One region of the Streptomyces chengbuensis genome, then DNA from elsewhere that is predicted to be linked to it. Evidence: riboswitches for the same ligand, from Rfam matches in the RefSeq annotation. Region 1 holds a riboswitch; the other holds the start of a gene.
What was found. Region 1 has a riboswitch for glycine ahead of gcvP (aminomethyl-transferring glycine dehydrogenase). Riboswitches for the same ligand answer to the same signal wherever they lie in the genome.
Positions count from the first base shown of each region.

Region 2: linked by a shared signal. The riboswitch ahead of gcvT (glycine cleavage system aminomethyltransferase GcvT) and the one ahead of gcvP (aminomethyl-transferring glycine dehydrogenase) in region 1 are both predicted to bind glycine.

Region 1 is NZ_CP129137.1:1,091,510-1,100,594, forward strand. Features, by position in the region: gene gcvP (aminomethyl-transferring glycine dehydrogenase) at 1-1,148, opposite strand, end outside; glycine riboswitch at 1,326-1,421, opposite strand; partial or broken gene QRN89_RS35785 (PRC-barrel domain-containing protein) at 1,484-1,681, shown strand; gene QRN89_RS04930 (DNA polymerase IV) at 1,828-3,333, opposite strand; gene QRN89_RS04935 (MerR family transcriptional regulator) at 3,428-4,027, opposite strand; gene QRN89_RS04940 (bifunctional nuclease family protein) at 4,249-4,722, opposite strand; gene ftsR (transcriptional regulator FtsR) at 4,799-5,536, opposite strand; gene QRN89_RS04950 (FHA domain-containing protein) at 5,551-6,483, opposite strand; gene QRN89_RS04955 (DUF881 domain-containing protein) at 6,566-7,573, opposite strand; gene QRN89_RS04960 (small basic family protein) at 7,663-7,995, opposite strand; gene QRN89_RS04965 (DUF881 domain-containing protein) at 7,992-8,918, opposite strand; gene QRN89_RS04970 (mannose-1-phosphate guanyltransferase) at 9,028-9,085, opposite strand, start outside.
Region 2 is NZ_CP129137.1:5,508,959-5,518,043, forward strand. Features, by position in the region: gene QRN89_RS24415 (YncE family protein) at 1-650, shown strand, start outside; gene QRN89_RS24420 (GNAT family N-acetyltransferase) at 666-1,304, opposite strand; gene QRN89_RS24425 (EF-hand domain-containing protein) at 1,399-1,614, shown strand; gene QRN89_RS24430 (L-serine ammonia-lyase) at 1,703-3,073, opposite strand; gene glyA (serine hydroxymethyltransferase) at 3,262-4,521, opposite strand; gene gcvH (glycine cleavage system protein GcvH) at 4,549-4,923, opposite strand; gene gcvT (glycine cleavage system aminomethyltransferase GcvT) at 4,979-6,094, opposite strand; glycine riboswitch at 6,255-6,352, opposite strand; gene QRN89_RS24450 (AAA family ATPase) at 6,485-7,186, shown strand; gene QRN89_RS24455 (enhanced serine sensitivity protein SseB) at 8,161-8,928, shown strand; gene QRN89_RS24460 (enhanced serine sensitivity protein SseB C-terminal domain-containing protein) at 9,043-9,085, shown strand, end outside.

The DNA of each region.
Region 1 (9,085 bases):
GCGCGCAGGCCCTCGGCGAGGATCGCGGCGTAGCGGTGGGTGCGGCGCGCGATCGTCCGCAGGCCCTCCGGGCCGTGGTAGACGGCGTACATCCCGGCCATGACGGCGAGGAGCACCTGCGCGGTGCAGATGTTGCTGGTGGCCTTCTCACGGCGGATGTGCTGCTCGCGCGTCTGCAGGGCGAGGCGGTACGCCTTGTTGCCGTCGGCGTCGACGGAGACGCCGACCAGCCGGCCGGGCAGGCTGCGGGCGTGCTTCTGCTGGACGGCCATGTAGCCGGCGTGCGGGCCGCCGAAGCCCATGGGGACGCCGAAGCGCTGGGTCGTGCCGACGGCGATGTCCGCGCCGAGCTCACCGGGCGAGGTGAGCAGGGTCAGCGCGAGCAGATCGGCCGCCACGGTGACGATCGCGCCGAGCTCGTGGGCCCGGTCGATGACCGGCTTGATGTCGCGGACGGCACCGGAGGCGCCGGGGTACTGGAGCAGCACACCGAAGACGCCGCGCTCGGCGATCTCCGCGGGGATCCCCTCGCTGAGGTCGGCCACCACGACCTCGACGCCGGTCGGCTCGGCCCGGGTCTCGATCACGGCGATGGTCTGCGGCAGGGCGTCGGAGTCGATCAGGAAGACGCCGTCCTTGACCTTGCCGACGCGCCGGGACAGCGCCATGGCCTCCGCGGCGGCGGTTCCCTCGTCGAGCAGCGAGGCGCCGGACGTGGGCAGTCCGGTCAGGTCGGCGACCATGGTCTGGAAGTTGAGCAGCGCCTCCAGACGGCCCTGGGAGATCTCCGGCTGGTAGGGCGTGTAGGCCGTGTACCAGGCCGGGTTCTCCATCACGTTCCGCAGGATGACCGGCGGTGTGAAGGTCCCGTGGTAGCCGAGACCGATCATCGGGGCGAGCACTTGGTTTCGGTCGGCGAGTCCGCGCAGTTCGGCGAGCACCTCCGCCTCGGTGCGGGCGCCGGGCAGCCCCAGGGCCTCGGCGCTCTTGATCACGTCCGGCACGGCGGCGGCGGTCAGCTCGTCCAGCGAGCCGTAGCCGACCTGCGCCAGCATCTTCGCCTGCGCCTCGGTGTCGGGGCCGATGTGGCGCTGCTCGAAGGGGGTGCCTCGCTCCAGTTGGGAGAGCGGAATGCGGTTGGCGGTCATTGCGGAGGCCTCCTGGTCGTAACGACCTGCGAGGGGCACCACGGCGCGGGTGCCCGGACGGCCTCCCCCTCTGTCATCTCAACCTGAGAGCTTCACCGGAGCGCCCGGGGGCACGCCGGCTTTCACCGTCGGTGAGAGCGGATGCCGTCCGACGCCCGCCCTGCTTTCCAGAGTGACCTCGTCCGTGCGGTACAGGGGCCTGAGAGATTCCGGGGAGGATTTGCTCCTTCGGCGGCACCGGCTTTCACCGGGGCACTCTCCCGCACGGGGTCAGCAGCCGCTGCCAGCGTACCAGCGTGGCCTCACCTGGGACCTTCGAGTGGACGACGCCCTGGATGTGCACTTTCGTAGTATCCAGCGAACCCGTGCGACCTGTTGGAGGGACCGTGCAGACCGACATCGATCCGCGCAGCCTGATCGGCCGCAAGGCGTTCGACCGCAACGGCACCAAGATCGGGACCGTGGACGAGGTGTACCTCGACGACGCCACGGGCGTCCCCGAATGGGCGGCCGTGCGGACCGGGCTGTTCAGCCGGGACGCGTTCGTGCCGCTCGAACCCAGCGAGCTCGAGGGCGACGGTCTCCACATACCCTTCGAACGGGCTCTGATCAAGGACGCACCGGACTTCGGCGTCGGCCGCCATCTCTCCCCCGAGCAGGAACTGCAGCTCTACCACCACTACGGTCTCGATCTGCCCTCACCGCCGGAGAGGCCGGCCACCTCGCCGCCCCCCGGCGACGAGGCCGAGGGCCCCGGCTCGGGCAACGCGTCCTCGAAGGACCGCGACTTCGGGCGGCTGGCAGGCCACGACGACTGACGCTCCGGCGGCCGCACCAGCGGCAGCGGATCCGAGGGCTCCAGCCCCGGGTCGTCGACCGCGAACGTCCGCACCCGGCCCGGCACGGTCGACCACGGCTCCTCGAAGCGGACGGTGACCCTCCCCAGCCCGCTGCCCTGGACCCATCCGGCGCCGTGCTCGGCATGCCGTACGTCCTGGCCGGCGGCCCAGCGCCGCTCGGTCACCGGCGGCGCCTCCCCGCGCGGGGGCTCCCCACCCTGCGCCGGCTCCCGGGTCGGGTCCGGCTCCTGCTCCCCGTCGTCCCGGTCCCCCGCGGCGGCCTGCGCGAACAGGTCCTCCTGCGTGTAGTCGGCGAGGCCGCTGACGCCCACGCCGAGCAGCCGGACACCGCCCGTGGTGTCCACCGCCTCCAGCAGCCGGGCCGCCGCCTCCCGCACCACCGCGGGGTCGTCGGTGGGCCCACGCAGCGTCTCCGACCTGGTCAGCGTCGAGAAGTCGAACCGTCTCACCTTCAGCACGATCGTCCGCCCCGAGTGCCCGGAGGCTTTCAGCCGGCGCACACAGCGGTCGGCCAGCCGCTCGACCTCCAGCCGGATGCGGATCCGGTCGTGCAGGTCCGTGTCGAAGGTGTCCTCGACCGACACGGACTTGGCGTCGCGCTCGGCGACCACCGGCCGGTCGTCGTGGCCCGTCGCCATGCGGAAGACCGCCCCTCCGTGCGCCTTCCCCAGCAGCCGTACGAGCTCGTCCTCACCCGCCTCGGCGAGGTCCGCCACGGTGGTCATGCCCGCCCGCCGCAGATGCTCCCCCGTCGCCGGGCCCACCCCCGGCAGCGTGCGCACCGGCATCGGCCCCAGCAGCTCCCGCTCGGTGCCCGGCTCGATGAGCACCAGCCCGTCGGGCTTCGCCTGCTCGGAGGCGATCTTCGCCAGCATCTTGGAACCCGCGAGCCCCACCGATCCCGTGAGCCCCGTGGTCCTCAGAATGTCCCTGCGCAGCCGCTCACCGGCCTCCCGGGCCGACCGTGAGTCGTCGGCCGTGCCGCCCGCCTCCAGGTCCACGAAGGCCTCGTCCAGGCTCAGCGGCTCCACCAGCGGCGAGAGCCCGCCCAGCAGCGCCATCACCTGGTCGCTGACCGTCCGGTAGAGCGAGAACCGCGGCACCAGGTACGCGGCGTTCGGGCACAGCCTCCGCGCCTGCGCCATGGGCATCGCCGAGTGCACCCCGAACCGGCGCGCCTCGTACGATGCGGTGGCCACCACGCCGCGCGGCCCCAGACCACCCACGACCACCGGCTTGCCGCGCAGACTCGGCTTCGCCGCCTGCTCGGCTGCGGCGAAGAACGCATCCATGTCCAGATGCAGGATGGTGGGCGCGGGTCTCACAGCTCCGATGCTGCCCTACAGCACTGACAATCGCCCGTACGCTCGTACGAGTCGAACCGGGGTCCAGCCGCCCGGGGTCCAGCCGCCCGGGGACTCAGCCGGCGCGCTCGCGGCGGCGCCTGGCCAGCTCGTCACCCGGGTCGTGGCCGATCAGCGTCTCACCGGTGTCGATGCGCTCACCGTGCAGCTGCGACAGCGCCGCCTCGACGTCCCGCCACACCACGCCGACGGCGATCCCGAACACGCCCTGCCCGCCCTGGAGGAGGTCCACGACCTCGTCCGGCGACGAGCACTCGTAGACGGTCGCCCCGTCGCTCATGAGGGTCATCCGCTCCAGGTCCGCGAAGCCGCGGGCCCGCAGATGCTGCACCGCCGCGCGGATGTTCTGCAGGGCGACACCCGTGTCCAGGAAGCGCTTGACGATCTTGAGGACGACCACGTCCCGGAAACTGTAGAGCCGCTGGGTGCCCGACCCGTAGGCCGGCCGCACACTCGGCTCGACCAGACCGGTGCGTGCCCAGTAGTCGAGCTGCCGGTAGGTGATGCCCGCCGCCGCGCAGGCGGTCGGCCCCCGGTAGCCCACGGTCTCGGGCGTCGCGTCGGCCTGCGCACTGTCGTGAAGCGGATACGGGATGCCCTCCGCGGGACCGTGCCCGTGAGAACCCGCTGCCGTACCGTCGCCGCTGCTTCTCACGCCGACCTCCGTCCTTGACCTGCCTCCTCGACGGTAGGGAGTCGCCCGGGGTGCGTCAACGATCGCCACACTCGGCACGCCGAGTGATAATCACCCTGAGAGTGGTTTTGCGTGCCCTGATTCGGGGAATACGTGGCCGAACATTCGGCGAGGCGGTCGGCCCGTCCACGCCCGCACCGCGACCCCGCTGCTCCCTGCGGATCCCGGCGACGGCCGACGGATCACTGGCTGCTGGAGCCGAAGTCCTCCGGCGAGATCTGGTCGAGGAACTCACGGAACTTCTCGACCTCGTCCTCCTGCTCGTCCGGGATCGCGATGCCCGCGTCGTCCAGAACACCGTCGCTGCCGTAGATCGGCGTACCGGTGCGAAGCGCCAGCGCTATGGCGTCCGACGGCCTGGCGCTCACCTCCACGCCGCTGGCGAAGACCAGCTCCGCGTAGAAGACGCCCTCCCGCAGGTCCGTGATCCGCACCTCGGTGAGCTCCTGCCCGACGGCCTCCAGCACGTCCTTGAACAGGTCGTGGGTCAGCGGCCTGGCCGGAGCCATCCCCTGCTGCGCGAAGGCGATCGCGGTCGCCTCACCCGGTCCGATCCAGATGGGGAGGTACCGATCGCCTCCCACTTCACGCAGGAGCACGATCGGCTGGTTGGAGGGCATTTCCACCCGGACACCCACAACGTCGAGCTCGTTCACACAGCAACCCTAGGACGTGCCCGGCAGGTTTGGGTAGTCGGGTTCCCCCAAGATCGGTGCAAGCCGTCCCCGGGGTTCAGGGCAGACGCACCCCGAGCGCCGTCCGGACCAGCGCCGAGTGCAGCCTGACGGAGAGGTCCGCCAGCTCCCTGGTGGTCGCCTCGGCATGCGCTCTGGTCTGCGGATTGCGGTGCCGGCGAAGCGGTGCGACCACTTGTTCGATCAGGCCCGCCTCGCGGTCGGCGGCCGCCTTCATCGCCCGAAGATGCCGCGGTTCCAGACCGAATCTGCCCAGGTCCGCGATCAGTTTGGCCACCGTCACGGACTCGGCATCATAGGCGGAGTCGGCCGAAGGAGTGAGCAGACCGTAGGACTCCCACTCGTCGAGCTCCTCCTCGGTCACCTCCGCGGCTGCGAGCAGCTCCGCCCTGCCGACGCGGACCGCCGTCGGCCTCTCGGAGGGGAACTCGCCCGCATCGCCGGACTCCACCGGCCCGCCCTGGGACGGCAGCGGCGGCCGCTCACCCCGGGCCAGGGCGTCCAGGTGCTCACGGATGACCTTCAGGGGCAGGTAGTGGTCCCGCTGCATGCGGAGCACCTGCGCGAGTCGCTCGACGTCGTCCGGGCTGAACTTGCGGTAGCCCGACGGAGTGCGTTGCGGTTCGACGAGCCCCTCGGCCTCCAGGAACCGGATCTTGGAGATCGTGACTTCGGGAAACTCTTCCCGAAGCTGGTTCAGCACCGAGCCGATGCTGACCAGCCGGTCGCCACCGGCGGTGCCGTGGCCGGCACCGCCCGTCGGAGTTCGCCGCATGGACGTCCCTGAGGTCACATGCCCCGCTGGTTCGCGTAGAAGACCAGCCGGTACTTGCCGATCTGAACTTCGTCACCGTTCGCCAGGACGACCGAGTCGATCGGCTCACGGTTGACGTACGTGCCGTTGAGGCTGCCGACATCGGTCACGGTGAAGGTGCCGTCGGCCGCCCTGCGGAACTCCACATGACGGCGGGAGACGGTGAAGTCGTCGAGGAAGATGTCGCTCTGGGGGTGGCGGCCCGCCGTGGTCAGCTCGCTGTCGAGGAGGAAGCGGCTCCCCGCGTTCGGACCGCGGCGCACCACGAGCAGGGCCGAGCCGAGCGGCAGGGCGTCGACGGCCGCCTGGGCCTCGGGCGAGAGCGACGGAATCGGCGTCTGGCCCGTGGCCTCCGCCTCGTAGGCCTCGATCCCCGAGATGGAGATCGTCGAAGTCGTCTCCGAAGCACGCTCCGCCGGAGCCCCGGACCGCAGCGGCGCGCCACAGTTGGAGCAGAAGCGGCTGGTCTCTGCGTTGCGGTTGCCGCATCGCGTACACACCGGCATGGACGGGTCCTCCTGCCGCGGCTGCCCCGCGGGGGCATGGGATGCATACGGGTCGGGCGTAAACCCTCCACCCGCACTTGAGGTTGACGGTTCCCCGAAACCTATGCGGCCGGGACCGGCAGGGTCAACAGCAGACGCGCCCTGACCGCCGGGAATGTCACCACCGGTGACCTCGTCCCGGAAGAGCGGGCGCTCGCCGCTCTGCTCCGCCTCCTGGCCATGGCGCGGTGCGCGATGACGGGCGGTGCCGCTGTCCTCGCGTGCGCTCTTGCCGAACAACTTCCCAAACAACTTCACGGGCGATTCCCCTTGACCGAAACAGACCCGCCCGTGGGGCAGGAACCCTGAATGAACACACCTGCCGACCCGGACATCCTCACAACGTCCGTACCCTCCGGACAGTTTCCACCACGCAGCACTCTGACGATGCGCCGACCCCCCGCAACCCCTTGTCCATCTCCGGCCTCCCCTGCACGCCCTCGTCTCACTGGGAGGACGACCGAGCGTAGTCAGGCCGTTCCACGGGTCGCAAGGCATCCACGACGATCTTCTCCGAGCGGGTCACCGAGGCGGTGGCCTGCTCCTTCTCCAGGGTCTGCACCACGCCGCCGGGAATGTTCAGCGCCGGCTCGAGGTCCTGCGGCTTGCCGATGACCTTGAAGCGGTAGGGGGCACTGATCTTCTTCCCGTCCACCTCGATGGAACCGCCGCCGTCGGAGAAGTAGGAGTCCGCGACGACCCGCACGCCGTTGACCTGGATCGCCTCGGCCCCCGCGGCGCGGAGTTCCTGGATCGCGTCGAGCAGCATGTCCGACTCGACCGCTCCCGACCCGTCGCCGATGGTCAGCGTGATACCCGGGCCCTGTGCCGCCACGGTACCGGCGAGGATGCCCAGCTGCCGCTCCTTTTCCTGCGTCTGCTTGCGCGCCTCTTCGGCCTGGTCCGAACTGGTCTCCAGCTCGGTCCGCTGGTCCTCGAGCTGCTGCTTCTCATCTTCCAGACGCTTCGTGCGGTCATCCAGTTCATCGAGGATGCGCACGAGATCTTCCTGGCGGGCGCCGCGCAGTGCGCTGTTGTCGCTCGTCGACTGGACCTGGATGGCCAGACCGAGGCCGAGGACGAACAGCAGGAGGGCCACGATGAGTTGGGCACGCGAGATCCGCGGCGGCCACAGCCCGGCCGCGAGCCGCTGCCGGCCGGTCAGCTGCGGCCCGTCGCCGGCCGGTGCAGCTTCCGGCGCCGCTCCCTCGGGAGCGTCCGTGCCGTGTCCGTCCGCACGGTCCGCCGCTTCCGTCCCGTCGGCCCCGTCCGTCCCGTCCGTCCCGGCGCCGACCTGCGGGGCGGCGGCGGGCGGCGGGCCGTCCTTCCCGGGTCCCTTGGGCGCCGCCGGAGCCGGGGCGGGAAGCGGCCCCGGCCCGGGGGGCAGGGATCCGGGCGCGGCGGGGACGATCGGGGCCGGCAGCGGTCCGTCGGGCCGCCGCGGATGTGTCACGTCGGGCGTCCGGCCGCCCGCAGTCCTCGGCTGCCCGTCCTGGGGGGCGGGCGATTCGCGCAGCGTCTTGTCGTCGTCGCTCATCGGCCTCACGCCCGGAACACGTGGCGGCGGATCGCTGCCGCGTTGGAGAAGATCCGGATACCGAGGACGACCACCACACCCGTCGACAGCTGCGCACCGACGCCGAGCTTGTCACCGAGGAAGACGATCAGCGCGGCCACGACGACGTTCGACAGGAACGACACCACGAAGACCTTGTCGACGAAGATCCCGTCGAGCATGGCCCGCAGGCCGCCGAACACCGCGTCGAGCGCCGCGACCACGGCGATCGGAAGGTAGGGCTCGACGACCGCCGGCACCTCGGGGCGGAGCAACAACCCCGCCACGACTCCCAAGACCAGGCCCAGTACGGCGATCACGATGTGCCCTTCCCTGTGTCTGCCGTGCCCTGACCGGCGGGCGTGCCGCCGGCGGTCCTCGGCTCTGCGGTACGTACGATCAGGCTCGGTGCGGCCGGCAGTCGCACCTTCTCCTGGGCGGAGATGCTGCTCCGGATCCCGAAGTTCTCCTGCAGCGCGTGGAGGTACTGGCCGTCCGCGCTGTCCTGGAAGGCGGTGCTCAGCTTCTTCCCGTCGCCGACGGCGAGCACCGTGTACGGCGGCACCAGCGGCCTGTTGTCGACGAGTATGGCGTCGCCCGCGGCCCTGATCGCGGACAGGGCGGTCAGCCGCTGCCCGTTGATCGCGACGGCCTCCGCGCCGGACTCCCACAGCCCGTTGACGACGCGCTGCATGTCGCGGTCGCGCACCCGGCCGGTGTCGGAGAAGCCCCCGCCGTCCCGCGGTCCGCCGCCGTCCGCCTCGCTGTCCTCGGCGTCGTCGACGACGAGCCTGACCCCCTGGCCGGTCACCTCGGTCGCTCCGGAGAGCAGGGCCACGAGGTCCCCCTGGTGCCCGCCCTGCTGCTGGAGCGCCTTGCGCTGCCGCTCACCGACCTCCTCGCGAAGCCGGTCGACGTTCTGCTCCAGTTCGTCCGCGGCCGTCGTCTCGGCCTCGATACGGTCGATGAGTTCTTCGCGTTCCTTCGCCACGACGGGTGCCGATATCCGCGCCTGCGCCGCCCCCAGCGTGACCACGAGCGCCGCCAGCACCAGCCCGGCCGCGAGCCACAGCTTGGCCCGCAGCGTCTGGGGCAGCCGGCCGCCCTCGGCCTCCCGGCGAGCCGCCGCCTCCGCGTAACCGTCGTCGAGGCTGTGGTCCATCACGTTGTTCAGCAGCGACATGGACGCATCGGGACGGGGCGGCGGTGAGGCGGTCCTCGGAGCGTCGGGCTGCTGCGGCATGCCGCACATCGTCGCACGTCGCAACCGCTACCGCCGAATGGCCCCACGGTTGTGCCGGGATGCGGAGCGTCCCGCACCCCGGCACAGCGTCGTCAGACCACCGTCACGGTCACTCCTTCGCGGCGTCACCTGCGCTTTCCACGACCGTGGACCACTCGCCCAGGAGC
Region 2 (9,085 bases), 4.4 Mb from region 1:
TGGTCTTCCGCGACCCGCACACCATGCGCACCCTCAAGACCACGCCGGTCACCTGCTACGGCGTCAACCACGCGGACTTCTCCGCGGACGGCCGGTACTTCATCGTCTCCTGCGAGTTCTCCGGCGAACTGCTCAAGGTCGACACGGAGAGCATGGAGGTGATCGGCCAGCAGAAACTGCCGTTCGGCGGCGCCATGCCGCAGGACGTGAAGCTCTCGCCGGACGGCAGGACCTTCTACGTCGCGGACATGGTCGCCGACGGCATGTGGGTGCTCGACGGCGACCGGTTCACCACACCGAACCTGCTGCCCACCGGCAAGGGCTGCCACGGCCTGTACGTCAGCCGCGACTCCCGGGAGATGTACGTCACCAACCGGGGCGAGGGCTCGGTCTCGGTCTTCGACTTCACCCAGGACCGGCTGACGAAGAAGTGGCGGCTGCCGAACGGGGGTTCCCCGGACATGGGCGGTGTCTCCGCCGACGGCAGGGTGCTGTGGCTGTCCGGGCGCTACCACTCCGAGGTGTACGCGATCGACACCACGACCGGGGAACAGCTCGCCCGCATCCCCGTCGGCAGCGGCCCCCACGGCCTCGCCGTCTACCCCCAGCCCGGCCGCTACTCCCTGGGGCACACCGGCGTCTTCCGCTGACCCGGTGCGCCGCGGTCACCCGGCCACGAGCAGGGCCTCCGAGCCCACCGGCCGGTAGCCCGCCTGCTGGAACGTCCGTACGCTGCGGGCGTTCCCGGGCGACTGCTGGGCCCAGACGTGCGTGCCGGGCACCAGATGGCGTGCCGCGACGGCGAGTCGCACCCCCAGTCCGGCGCCGCGCGCCGCCAGGTCGACCTCGATCGCGGCCTCCCACCGCCCGGCCACGCCCCGGCCCAGGACCAGCACACCGCCGTCCGCGGCCCACACCCGCACGTCGTCACGGAACTTCAGCGCCCGTGCCACCCGGGGATGGTCCGGATCGGCGATCTCCCGCAGCTCCAGTTCGGGTTCGCCGGGCCGGGCGGCGGCGACCGTGAGCAGGTCGATGGTGTTCATCGAGCGGCCTGTCCTCGTCATCAGCGCGTGCAGGAAGCCGGGGTTCATGCTCGCCGCGAGCGGGTCGCTCGCGGCCGCGGTCAGCGCCTCGCGCACCCATGCCGGGTCCTCGTCCGTGAACACCACCGAGTGCGCGGTGAAGGCCAGCACACCGGCGTCCCGGCCACTGGGCTGGGGAACGATCGTGGTGCCGCCGTCCGGCGGCGGGAACTCGCCCCGCGCCGCCGCCTCCAGGATCCGTGCCACCGCGTCGCTCATGCCCCCATCGTCCCCGACGGCCCCCGGCACCCGGATCGCCGCCCCCGCCGATAATCTGGCCTGCGTCAGTAATGCACCAAGAAGGGGTGGATCTGTGGCGGACATCGAGTCGGCACGCAAGGCCTTCGATCGATTCGACCTGAACGGCGACGGGCTGATCTCGGCCGCCGAGTACAAGAGCGCCATGGCGCAGCTGGGCGACTTCCACGTGACCGAGACGGTCGCCGAGGCCGTCATCAGGACCAAGGACGGCAACGGCGACGGTCTGCTGACCTTCGACGAGTTCTGGGCCGCGCTGAACCAGGCCTGACACCGCCGTACCCGGACCGCGGACGGCGCACCGGGTACGACGAAGGCCCCCGGCAGAGCCGGGGGCCTTCCCTGTCTCCGCCGCGCGCTCAGCACTCGATGATGTTCACCGCGAGCCCGCCGCGCGCCGTCTCCTTGTACTTGACCGACATGTCCGCGCCGGTGTCCTTCATGGTCTTGATGACCTTGTCGAGGGAGACCTTGTGGCTGCCGTCGCCGCGCAGGGCCATACGGGCGGCGGTGACGGCCTTCACCGCGGCCATGCCGTTGCGCTCGATGCAGGGGATCTGGACGAGGCCGCCGACCGGGTCGCAGGTGAGGCCCAGGTTGTGCTCCATGCCGATCTCCGCGGCGTTCTCCACCTGCTCCGGGGAGCCGCCCATCACCTCGGCGAGCGCGCCCGCCGCCATCGAGCAGGCCGAGCCGACCTCGCCCTGGCAGCCGACCTCGGCGCCGGAGATCGAGGCGTTCTCCTTGAAGAGCATGCCGATCGCGCCGGCCGCGAGCAGGAAGCGGACCACGCCCTCCTCGTCGGCTCCGGGAACGAAGTTCATGTAGTAGTGCAGGACCGCCGGGATGATGCCCGCTGCGCCGTTCGTCGGGGCCGTCACGACACGGCCGCCTGCCGCGTTCTCCTCGTTCACGGCCATCGCGTAGAGCGTGATCCACTCCATCGCCAGCGCCTGCGGGTCGCCCTCGGAGCGCAGCTTGCGCGCGGTGGTGGCGGCGCGGCGGCGGACCTTCAGCCCGCCCGGGAGGATGCCCTCGCGGGACATGCCGCGCGAGACGCAGGCCTGCATGACCCGCCAGATGTCCAGCAGCCCCTCGCGGATCTCGTCCTCGGTGCGCCAGGCCTTCTCGTTCTCCAGCATCAGCGAGGAGATCGACAGCCCCGTCTCGCGGGAGAGCCGCAGCAGCTCGTCACCCGTGCGGAACGGGTACTTCAGCACGGTGTCGTCCGGCACGATCGGGTTCTCGCCGGCCACCGCGTCCTCGTCGACGACGAAGCCGCCGCCCACCGAGTAGTACGTCTTCTCCAGCAGCGTCCCGCCCTCGGCGTCGTACGCCCACAGGGTCATGCCGTTCGCGTGGTACGGGAGCGCCTTGCGGCGGTGCAGGACGAGGTCCTCGTCGAAGTCGAAGTCGATCTCGTGCGCCCCGAGGAGCTTGATCCGCTTGTCGCTCCTGATCCGCTCGACCTCCTCGTCGGCGGTCTCGACGTCGACCGTCCGGGGCGAGCTGCCCTCCAGGCCCAGCAGGACCGCCTTGGGGGTGCCGTGGCCGTGGCCGGTCGCGCCCAGCGAGCCGTACAGCTCCGCGCGTATCGCCGCGGTGTGGGCCAGCATGCCCTCGTTCTTCAGCCGGCGGGCGAACATGGCGGCCGCCCTCATGGGGCCGACCGTGTGGGAGCTGGACGGCCCGATGCCGATCGAGAACAGGTCGAAGACCGAGATGGCCACGGGGGTACTCCTTGTGGGATGGCTGTGCTTTCCCGGGGGACGCGGTGTCCCTGTGCGGCTGTGCCGCGGGCCGGAACCCGGCCGTCGGGCCGGGCAGGAAGGCGCGGGTGTGCGCCGGGTGCACGGTGCGGGGCACCGCACTCACCGTCCGGTGTGCGCGGTGCCCCGTCGGTCGTGCTCAGGTCTGCTTACAGACCAGGGTAAAGGGGGTGCTTCGCGGCGAGCGCCGAGACGCGGGCCCCGAGGGCGTCCGCATCGTACGAGGGCTTGAGCACCTCGGCGATGACGTCGGCGACCTCGCGGAAGTCCTCGGCCCGGAAGCCGCGGGTGGCGAGAGCCGGCGTGCCGATCCGCAGACCCGAGGTGACCATCGGCGGGCGGGGGTCGTTCGGGATCGCGTTGCGGTTGACGGTGATGCCGACCTCGTGGAGCCGGTCCTCGGCCTGCTGACCGTCCAGCTCCGAGTGCCGCAGGTCCACCAGCACCAGGTGCACGTCCGTACCGCCGGACAGCACGGAGACGCCCACCTGCTTGACGTCGTCCTGCACCAGGCGCTCGGCGATGATCTTCGCGCCCTCCAGGGTGCGCTCCTGGCGCTCCTTGAACTCCTCCGAGGCCGCGACCTTGAAGGAGACCGCCTTGGCGGCGATCACGTGCTCCAGCGGGCCGCCCTGCTGACCCGGGAACACCGCGGAGTTGATCTTCTTGGCGAGCTCGGCGGTGGACAGGATCACGCCGCCGCGCGGACCGCCCAGCGTCTTGTGGGTGGTCGTGGTCACGACATGGGCGTGCGGCACCGGGTTCGGGTGCAGCCCGGCGGCCACGAGACCCGCGAAGTGCGCCATGTCGACCATCAGGTAGGCGCCGACCTCGTCCGCGATCCGCCGGAACGCGGCGAAGTCCAGCTGACGCGGGTACGCCGACCAGCCGGCCACGATCAGCTTCGGCTTGGACTCCTTGGCGAGCCGCTCGACCTCGGCCATGTCGACCTGGCCGGTGGCGTCGTCCACGTGGTAGGCGACCACGTTGTAGAGCTTGCCGGAGAAGTTGATCTTCATGCCGTGGGTCAGGTGCCCGCCGTGGGCGAGGTTCAGACCCATGATCGTGTCGCCCGGCTTGAGCAGCGCGAACATCGCCGCCGCGTTCGCCTGGGCGCCCGAGTGCGGCTGGACGTTCGCGTGCTCGGCGCCGAACAGCTCCTTGATGCGGTCGATGGCGATCTGCTCGACGACATCGACGTGCTCACAGCCGCCGTAGTAGCGGCGGCCGGGGTAGCCCTCGGCGTACTTGTTGGTGAGGACGGAGCCCTGCGCCTCCATGACGGCGACCGGAGCGAAGTTCTCCGACGCGATCATTTCCAGGGTGGACTGCTGACGGTGGAGCTCGGCGTCGACGGCGGCGGCGACGTCCGGGTCGAGCTCGTGGAGAGGGGTGTTGAGAAGCGACATCACGCGATCCCTAGGGTCGAGTCCTGGTCAGCTGGCGAAATCGGTGTACTCGGCGGCGGAGAGCAGGTCCTTCGGCTCCTCCGCGACCCGCACCTTGAACAGCCAGCCGCCCTCGAACGGGGCGGAGTTCACCAGCGACGGGTCGTCCACGACGTCCTGGTTGGCCTCGACGACCTCACCCGTCACCGGGGAGTACAGGTCGCTGACCGACTTGGTCGACTCCAGCTCGCCGCAGGTCTCGCCCGCGGTCACCGTGTCACCGACCTCCGGGAGCTGGACGTACACGACGTCGCCGAGGGCGTTCGCCGCGTGCTCCGTGATGCCGACCGTCGAGACGCCGTCCTCGGCGGCCGACAGCCACTCGTGCTCCTTGCTGTAGCGCAGCTGCTGGGGGTTGCTCATGACCTGAATTCTCCTGTACGCGAGGAAGTGCTGCTGATGGGGGATGCCGGAGTGACTACTTCTGGCGCTTGTAGAAGGGGAGCGCCACGACCTCGTACGGCTCATGAGTACCGCGGATGTCGACGCCGACGCCCTCGGTGCCGGGCGTGGCGTGCGCGGCGTCCACGTAGGCGATGGCGAGCGGCTTGCCGAGGGTCGGCGACGGGGCGCCGGAGGTGACCTCGCCGACGACCTCGCCGCCGGCGACGACCGCCATCCCGGCCCGCGGCACCCGGCGGCCCTGGGCGACCAGGCCGACCAGCTTGCGCGGCGGGTTCGCGGCGGCGCGCCCGGCGGCGGCCTCCAGGGCCTTGCGGCCGACGAAGTCGCCCTCCTTCTCGAACTTCACGACCCGGCCCAGACCGGCGTCGAAGGGGGTGAGCGACGTGGTCAGCTCGTGCCCGTACAGCGGCATGCCCGCCTCCAGGCGCAGCGTGTCACGGCAGGACAGGCCGCACGGTACGAGACCGGCCGGGGCGCCGGCCTCGGTCAGCGCCTTCCACAGGGTCTCCGCGTGACGGGGTTCGACGAACAGCTCGAAGCCGTCCTCGCCGGTGTAGCCGGTCCGGGCGATCAGGGCGGGGACGCCTGCCACGGTGCCGGGGAGGCCGGCGTAGTACTTCAGTCCGTCCAGGTCGGCGTCGGTGAGCGACTTGAGGATGCCGGGTGACTCGGGGCCCTGTACGGCGATGAGCGCATATGCGTCACGGTCGTCGCGTACAGCGGCGTCGAAGCCCTCGGCGCGCTCCGTGAGGGCGTCGAGGACGATCTGCGCGTTGGACGCGTTGGCGACGACCATGTACTCCGTGTCGCCGAGGCGGTACACGATCAGGTCGTCGAGGATGCCGCCGTCCTCCTGGCAGATCATCGTGTAGCGCGCGCGGCCGGTGGCGACGCCGCCGATGTTGCCGACCAGCGCGTAGTCCAGCAGGGCGGCGGCCTGCGGCCCGGTGACGGTGATCTCGCCCATGTGGGAGAGGTCGAAGAGACCGGCCTTCGTGCGGACGGCGTTGTGCTCGTCGCGCTCGCTCGCGTACCGCAGCGGCATGTCCCAGCCGGCGAAGTCGGTCATGGTCGCGCCCAGCGAGCGATGCAGGGCATCGAGGGCGGTGAGACGGGGGGCGTTGCTCATGGATGGGGCTCCCAGGGCATGACTGGCGAGGACGATCCTCCCCATCTGTCATCGAAACCTGAGAGGTTCATCACGACCACACGTAGCGGACCTACGCGCAGGACGCGACTTGCACCTTGGGTGGAACCGCAGGAGCTGCGGCTCGCTTTTCAGATCTGCCTCGTCGCGCGCGGTACGGGGCCTGAGAGATTCAAGGGAGGGACTTGCTCCTTCGGCGCCCGGCCCACACAGTGGCCAGGACTCTCCCGCGCGGATTCAAGCGGCCGGTATGCAGTTTGCGCGGACATCATTGCACGGGCGCTCTCGTCGGCAAATCACTTGTTGGTCATTACCTTTTCTTTAAGCTTCTTGGGCAGGGTCTCGGAGACCCGACAGGGGGAGAGTGAGTTGATGACGTTGCAGCAGTCCGGTGCGTATCCGGCGACCGCAGGGGTGCCCGGCCGGCCCCGAATCCCCGGGCGAGCACCCGGGGCCACCGGGCGCGGCCTGTCCATCGGCCTCACCGCGGCCCAGCCCGTCGTGCGTGACCTGCGGGGACGCGAGGGGCGCGGCCCGCGTGCCCTGGTGTTCCGCCGCGGTGACGTGGTCGTGATCTCCGGGCTGCCCGGCAGCGGCAAGTCCACGCTCATCCGGCGGGCCGCCGAGGGCGGCGGGATCGACTCCCAGGACACCCGGGACCGCTGGGACCGGAGGATGCCCCGCGCCGTGCCGTACGCCCTCTACCGCCCGCTCGTCCGTCTGGCGCACTACGCGGGGCTGCGGCGGGCGCTGCGCTCCGGGGAGAGCGTGATCGTGCACGACTGCGGCACCCAGTCGTGGGTCCGGCGCTGGATGGCCCGCGAGGCCCGCAGACGGGGGCGCGGCCTCCATCTGCTCCTGCTGGACGTCACCCCGGAAACCGCCCGCGCGGGCCAGCGCGAGCGCGGCCGCGGCGTCTCCGGCTACGCCTTCGCCCGCCACCGGCGAGCGGTCTCCCATCTCCTGCACGCCGCCGAACGCGGTCACCTCCCCGCGGGCTGCGCCTCCGCGACCCTGCTGGACCGTGCGGCGGCATCGGCGCTGACCCGGATCGGTTTCGGCGACACGTCCTGAGAAGGCGGGGGCGCGCGGATGTGGGCGCCGGGCCCGGCTGCGCGCCGGACCGAACCCCGCGCCGGGCTGCCCTCGCCCCGGGCCCCGTCCGCGGCCTGGCGGCCGTGCGCCCCGCCGGGCCCGCCCTCGACCCGTACCCGCCGCTCTGCCGACGCCCGTGCCCGGGTGGCTTCCGTCCCGGTCCGGGGCATCCGTGGGGCCCGCCGGGTGGGTGTCGGCAGCCTCCCCCCGGCGCTCCGCCGTCGCCCGTGCCCGGCTGCCGGCCTGGGCTGCCCGTGGGGGCCGCCCGGGCCGTCGCCGGCCCGTACCTCCCGCTTCGCCGTCGGCTCGCGCTCGCCGTCGTTGATGCCGCGCCCCGGGACGGAGCCGGGCGAGCCGTTCCCGGCTGAGGCCCTGCTGCCGGGGTGCTCCCACCCGGTGCCCGTCCGCCCTGGCTCAGCTCGCGCGGTCCGGAGCAGCCCGCGGCGCCAGGCGGGCCCCGGCCCCCCGCCGAGGGGCCCGTGCAGGGTTCGCCCGGCGGGGGCTCTGACCCCGGTGCTCGACCGTCGCCCGCGCCTGGCTGGCTGACGGCCTGGGCTGCCCGTGGGGGCCGCCCGGCGGCTGTCGCCGGCTCGTACCTCCCGCGCTCCGGACCCGGCCGTGGCGCCAGGCGGGCCCCGGCCCCCCGGCCGTGGGGCCTGTGAGGCCCGCCCGCCGTCCTGCCGTGCCCCGCACCCGCCCCTGGCGATACCGCGCGCCCCGCCCTTGCGCCCACACCTGCCGTCGTCCCGCGTCCCGCCTCCGACCGCGACCCGTGGCGACCCCCGCGTCCCGCCCCTCGGATCGCCGCCGGGTCGCGACCCGTGGCGACCCGTGGCGACCCGTCGCGGCCCGCAGCCCCCGGCCGCGAGCGCGTCGCCACCGTCGCGGCCGCTACCCTGCTTCGCAGGACGTCGCGGCCGGCCCCGGGGCCGACGGGGGGAGCAGGGATCACAGTGGACACGACATGGCCCGCCAATGAGCTCGAAGAGGTGCTGGCCGCATCGGTCGGGAACCCCTCGGCCGGGGCGCGGCTCGTGGAGGTGCTGGGGCGGAGCGCCGTCTGGGTGCCGCTGCCCAACGGCGGCGGGCCCGACAGCGCCGGCCTCGACCTGCCGACGATGGAGATCGACGGCGCCCCCTACGTCCCCGTCTTCAGCTCCCAGGAGCAGTTCCGCCTCGGCGCGGGCGACCACATGTCCGGCACCGTCGCCCCCGCCGTCGAGTTCGCCCGGGGTCTGCCCCCGCAGCTCGGCATCGCCGTGAACCCCGGCGGCGCCGTCGGCGTACCGCTGCCGCCGCCCGCCGTCGCGGAGCTGTGCCGGGAGGGCCGCGCGCCGCTCGGGGGCGCCTCCCGGGCCGGAGGCTACGGGGGAGGGGCGAGCGGCGGCCGGGTCCGGCTCTTCGAGCCCGACTGGCAGGAGGAGCCGGTCGACTTCCTCGCCGCCGCGGCCGGCGAGTTCGAGTCGACCCGGGTCGTCCAGACCGCGCGCAGGATCCTGGCCAGCATCGAGGGCGACCCGCCGGTCCTGTTCGTCGGCGTCCAGCTCTCCGCCTTCGAGGGGCCCGACCGCAACGCCCCCATGGACGCCCTCGGCCGCGCCCTCGGCCGGGTCGCCGTGAAGTGGCCGGTCAACCTGGTCCTGCTGGACATCGCCCAGGACCCCGTGGGCGACTGGATGCTGACCCGGGTCCGGCCCTTCTACACCCGGCAGTACGCGTAGACGTCAAGTTGGTGTCAGTACGGCCGCTTAAGCTGGTTTGATGACGTGGTCGCCGCACTCGCGTGCCCAGGGCGGCCCGAGGGAACGGCGGATCGAAGAGGGGCGGGACCCAGAGTGAGTGCGTCAGGCACCGCGGCGGCCGGGCAGGTCGAGCACA